2 regions of the Staphylococcus sp. AC872 genome follow, and region 1 is predicted to be linked to the other one. Evidence: riboswitches for the same ligand, from Rfam matches in the RefSeq annotation. Region 1 holds a riboswitch; the other holds the start of a gene.
The links. Region 1 has a riboswitch for lysine ahead of ACZ267_RS09500 (amino acid permease). Riboswitches for the same ligand answer to the same signal wherever they lie in the genome.
Positions count from the first base shown of each region.

Region 2: another riboswitch for lysine. It lies ahead of ACZ267_RS03535 (aspartate kinase); the one in region 1 lies ahead of ACZ267_RS09500 (amino acid permease).

Region 1 covers NZ_CEEDKW010000005.1:152,660-155,881, forward strand. The annotation lists gene ACZ267_RS09500 (amino acid permease) at 1-1,216, opposite strand, end outside; lysine riboswitch at 1,414-1,587, opposite strand; gene thrS (threonine--tRNA ligase) at 1,638-3,222, opposite strand, start outside.
Region 2 covers NZ_CEEDKW010000002.1:126,335-129,556, reverse strand. The annotation lists gene ACZ267_RS03540 (ABC-F family ATP-binding cassette domain-containing protein) at 1-1,245, shown strand, start outside; lysine riboswitch at 1,505-1,681, shown strand; gene ACZ267_RS03535 (aspartate kinase) at 1,763-2,968, shown strand; gene ACZ267_RS03530 (aspartate-semialdehyde dehydrogenase) at 3,027-3,222, shown strand, end outside.

The DNA of each region.
Region 1 (3,222 bases):
TTTGTTTATCAAATGCACGTCTAAATCTATAATGACTTACAGCTATACCGACCCAAGCAATGAATCCTGTCATACCACTAGCAGCTACGATATATTCATATGCATCACCACTAAAATGTTGTACTGCAAAAATCACTACAACAATAATTCCAGTTACAATTAATGATATGTGCGGCACACCATTTTTATTCGTTTTTGAAAATGAATTAAACGCTAGTTTATCTTTACTCATTGAATATAGCATTCTAGTAGATGCATACATTCCTGAATTACCTGCAGATAATACTGATGTTAAAATAACTGCATTCATAAATGATGCTGCAAATGCAAGTCCAGCATTCTTGAATACTAATGTAAATGGTGATGTAGAGATACTATTTTCTCCACCCATAAGTGCACTACTATCATAAGGTATTAACATACCAATGATGAATATAGCTAATATATAAAATAATAATATTCTCCAGAATACTTGTTTAATAGCTTTTGGAACGGCTCTTTCAGGATTTTCAGATTCCCCTGCTGTTATCCCTATCAATTCAGTACCTTGGAATGAGAAACCAGCAACTAGGAATACCCCTAATATTGAAAGTAAGCTCCCTCCTAAGTTGCCACCAAGGATTGGGCCGCTTCCTTTAGTAAACGTTTCAAAACCAACGAATTTACCGCCCATAATACCTACAATAGTTAATAAACCTATCACAATAAATATGATGACAGTAACAACTTTTATTAGTGCAAACCAATATTCACTCTCACCATATACTCGAACTGACAATGAGTTAAGTGCAAAGATAATTACTAAAAATATACAACTCCAGACCCAAGCAGGCACACTTTGCATTGGGGACCAATATTGTATGACTTGCGCGGCAATTGTTACATCTGCAGCTACAGTAATAACCCAGTTAAACCAATAATTCCATCCTAATGCAAATCCAAGTGATGGATCTACAAATCGTGTGGCGTAAGTACTAAATGATCCTGAAACTGGTAAATATGTGGCCATCTCGCCAAGTGATGTCATTAAGAAGAATACCATTGCTCCAATAATCGCATATGCAATCAAAGCACCTAATGCTCCAGCACTGTGAATGGCTCCACCCGAAGTCATAAATAGACCTGTACCAATACAACCACCAATGGCTATCATAGATATATGACGGTCTTTTAAACCTCTTTGTATACCTTCGTTTTGACTTTTGTTTTTACTCATAGAAGATTCCTTTCTTTGTATTTAGAGGCAGTTATGATTTTGTTTTATTATTTATTAAAGAAACAACACGTTAAGTTCTATATCTTCATTTATATGACTACACGATACCTCACTTAATCATGTTACTTTTATTTATAAATTTAAAACAAAAAAGTGGCTACATACCTTTAAGATATGCAACCACTTTGCTTTTATCTATATAAGGTAGCACATCACATTCTGTGACAGTACAGTTTCTTTCGAGAACTGTCCCAACAAATCATAATTATGGTTATCACTTGTTTCGGCAATATTACCTTTAACTTGTTCAACATACGTCCCATAAGACTTCTGACAAGCGACTCTTTAATATTGCAACCTCTAACTCAACTTTTTATTTAACTAACTTGTAATATACATGAACTGCGCTTAAATTTCAAGTTTATCTATGCTTTTTCAAACGGATTTCGTCTACTAAATTCCAGATGAATTCATCTTTTTCTAATGTCTCTTGGTCTTGTGAACCATACTTACGAACATTTACTTCATTGTTTTCTACTTCTTTATCTCCTACCACGATTTGGTATGGAATTTTTTGCATTTGAGCTTCACGGATTTTATAACCCATTTTTTCATTACGGTCATCGATTTCAACACGTACGCCTTGAGATTTCAATTCATCTTGTATTGATTTTGCATAGTCGTAATGTAAATCTAAATTAACTGGAATAATTTCTACTTGTTTCGGTGCTAACCAAGTTGGGAATGCACCTTTAGTTTCTTCAGTTAAGAATGCAACAAATCGTTCCATTGTAGATACAACTCCACGGTGTATCACTACTGGTCTATGGTGTTCTCCATCCTGACCAATATATGTCAGTTCAAAACGTTCTGGTAATAAGAAATCTAGTTGTGCTGTAGATAATGTTTCTTCTTTACCCATAGCTGTTTTAACTTGAACATCCAATTTAGGCCCATAAAATGCCGCTTCACCAATAGCTTCTTCGTATGATAATCCTAATTCATCAGCCGCTTCTTTAATCATGTTCTCAGCCTTATTCCACATTTCATCATCATCAAAATACTTTTCTTTATCTTCTGGGTCTCTATAACTTAATCTGAAACGGTAGTCTTCGAATCCAAAGTCTTTATATACATCTTGAATCATGTTAACTACACGTTTGAATTCTTCTTTAATTTGATCTGGTCTAACAAAGATATGTGAGTCATTTAAAGTCATACCTCTTACACGTTGTAGTCCTGATACAGCCCCACTAGCTTCGTATCTGTGCATAGTACCTAATTCGGCAATACGAATAGGTAATTCTCTATAAGAATGTGGTTTATTATTATAAACCATCATATGGTGTGGACAGTTCATTGGACGTAATACCATTTCCTCTGTCTCATCTAATTTCATTGGGGGGAACATATCCTCTTGATAGTGATCCCAATGTCCTGAAGTTTTATATAAATCAACATTTGCTAAAACTGGTGTATATACGTGGTCATATCCCATACTTACTTCTTTATCCACAATATAACGTTCAATTTCACGACGAATTGTAGCACCATTAGGTAACCATAGTGGTAAACCTGCACCAACAAGTTGACTATTAGCAAATAATTCTAAATCTTTACCGATTTTACGATGATCACGTTCCTTACGTTCTTCCAACATTTCTAAATGTGCTTTTAAATCTTTTTTATCAAAGAACGCAGTACCGTAAATACGTTGTAGCATTTTATTATTACTATCTCCACGCCAGTACGCGCCAGCTGTTGATAATAATTTAAATTCTTTTATTTTAGACGTAGATGGTACATGAACCCCTCTACATAAATCAGTAAATTCCCCTTGAGAATATAATGTCACATTTTCATCTTCAGGTATTGCATCAATTAATTCTAATTTGTATGGATCATCTTTGAAGAATGCTTTAGCTTCATCCCTAGTAACTACTTTTCTTTCGATTTTATGATTCTCATCAACAATTTTTTTCATTGTTTTTTCAATTTTTTCAAAG
Region 2 (3,222 bases), on a different contig from region 1:
GAAGGCGAATTTGCTGAAATGAATGGATGGAATGCTGAAGCAGATGCAGCTAACCTACTTTCAGGATTAGGTATCGATGCATCATTACAAGACAAGAAAATGTCTGAACTTGAAAATAACCAAAAAGTAAAAGTATTGTTAGCACAAAGTTTATTTGGCGATCCAGACGTACTATTACTAGATGAGCCTACCAATGGTTTGGATATTCCAGCTATTAGTTGGTTAGAAGACTTTTTAATTAACTTTGAAAATACAGTTATTGTAGTATCCCATGACCGTCACTTCTTAAATAATGTGTGTACGCATATTGCTGACTTAGACTTCGGTAAAATTAAAGTTTACGTTGGTAACTATGATTTCTGGTATCAATCAAGTCAATTAGCTCAAAAAATGGCTCAAGAACAAAACAAGAAAAAAGAAGAAAAAATTAAAGAATTACAAGATTTCGTTGCTCGTTTCTCAGCGAATGCTTCTAAATCTAAACAGGCAACAAGTCGTAAGAAACAATTAGAAAAAATTGAATTAGATGATATCCAACCTTCATCCAGACGTTATCCATATGTAAAATTCACACCTGAAAGAGAAATTGGTAATGATTTATTAACTGTACAAAACCTTTCTAAAACTATTGATGGCGAAAAAGTATTAGATAACATTTCATTTACAATGAATCCTAATGATAAAGCCATTTTAATTGGTGATAGTGAGATTGCAAAAACAACATTACTTAAAATCTTAGCTGGTGAAATGGAACCAGATGAAGGATCTTATAAATGGGGTGTAACAACTTCATTAAGTTACTTCCCTAAAGATAATTCTGAATTCTTTGATGGTGTGGATATGAATCTTGTGGACTGGTTACGTCAATGTGCGCCAGAAGATGAGCAAACTGAAACATTCTTACGCGGCTTCTTAGGACGTATGTTGTTTAGTGGCGAAGAAGTTAAGAAAAAAGCAAGCGTGTTATCAGGTGGCGAAAAAGTTCGCTGTATGTTAAGTAAAATGATGCTATCAAGTGCTAACGTGTTACTACTAGATGAGCCAACCAACCACTTAGACTTAGAAAGTATCACCGCAGTCAATGATGGTTTGAAATCATTTAAAGGTTCATTGATCTTTACATCATATGACTTTGAATTTATCAATACAATTGCTAACCGTGTGATTGATTTAAATCAATCTGGTGCTGTTTCTAAAGAAATTCCATATGAAGAATACTTAAAAGAAACAGGAGTATTAAAATAGATGACTTCGATTGAGCGTATGAATACATTTTGATGATGTATTTATACGCTTTTTATATACAGATATAATGAACGTTCCCCTACTACATTAGTTATTTATATTAATGACTACACTCGTCTTACCATCCGAGTGCACGAGAGATACTAACCATTAAAATGCTAAGTATCACTTTGAAATTTTCTGTTTATTTCAAAAAATCGCAATTATCGGTTTACAGTCACATGTGGTATATGTATAATAAAAACATATCAATTGAATAAGATTTTGATGAGGCGCATTAAACATGAGTAAATATTAGGCAACTGTCTGCTAACAGCTAATATTGAAAGGGGGCAATGCCGAAACGAATGATAATAGCAGGTATCATTTGTTGGACTTTTTGGTTAAGAGCTAAGAGTTTGTCATTATTTCATAATAATGGAGTGCATCACTTGTACATAAATGTAGAACAAGTCGCATTCCAGACTTGTTCTTTTTTATTGAATGGATGTGTCTCCCTACTAACTGAGGAGGACAAATATTGAATAGAAGTGTTTTGAAATTTGGCGGTTCTTCCGTCAGTGATTTTACTAAAATTAAAAATATAGCAGGTATGCTAAAAAATCGTGTTGAACAAGGTGAACAACTCATTGTGGTAGTTAGTGCAATGGGCAAAACCACGGATCAATTAATGGAGAATGTGTCCACTTTAACATCAACACCAAAAGAGCAAGAACTCGCCCTACTGTTAACTACAGGTGAGCAACAAACCGTTTCATATTTATCAATGGTACTTAATGATATTGGTATTAGCGCTAAAGCAATGACAGGATATCAAGCAGGTATCAAAACCATTGGTCATCATTTAAAAAGTAAAATTGCTGAAATTGACCCATCAACCTTTGAAACAGCTTTTGATACCCACGATGTACTTGTTATAGCTGGATTCCAAGGCATCAATGAGGATCATGAATTAACCACACTAGGACGTGGTGGTTCAGATACAACAGCAGTAGCTTTAGCGACGAGTAATCAGATTCCTTGTGAAATCTACACAGATGTTGATGGTGTATATGCTACAGACCCAAGAGTACTGAGTTATGCCAAACGTTTAGAGTATGTATCATATGAGGAAATGATGGAAATGAGCGCATTAGGTGCTGGCGTACTTGAGACACGTAGCGTAGAGTTGGCTAAAAATTATGATATACCATTATATTTAGGAAGAACGTTATCAAATGTGAAAGGAACATGGATTATGTCTAGAAGTGATTTATTAGAGAAAAAAGCAGTTACTGGGGTTGCATTAGATCAACACATGATGCATGTAACGATCACCTATCCCCTACCAGATAATCAATTATTAACACAACTATTCACAGAGCTAGAAATGGGTTCAGTTAATGTGGATATGATTTCACAAATTGTCAACCACGAAGGACTACAACTATCCTTCAGTATTAAAGATACAGATGCACATCAAATCTCAGCTATTTTAGAACAATTAGCCGTTGATTTTGAAGCTTTGGATTATAAAATTAATGAAGCATATGTCAAAATTTCATTAATCGGATCCGGTATGAGAGATATGTCAGGCGTAGCATCTAAGGCATTTATTACTTTAATCAATGCGAAGATACCTTTTTACCAAACAACCACTTCTGAAATCAGTATTTCTTATGTCATTGATGCTGAAAATGGTGAAAAAGCCGTCGAAGAATTGTACGGTGCATTTGATATATAATTGATTTTAACTTAATTTTTCACAATATTAATAATATTTAAAACGGAGTGACTTAGACATGACAAAATTAGCAGTAGTTGGTGCAACAGGATTAGTTGGAACAAAAATGTTAGAAACTTTAGACCGTAAAGAAATCCCTTTCAATGAATTGGTTCTATTTTCTTCAGCTCGTTCAGCTGGTCAAAAGATCGAATTTAAAGGGAAAACATATACAGTACAAGAACTAACAGATGAAGCAGCAAGTGAACACTTTG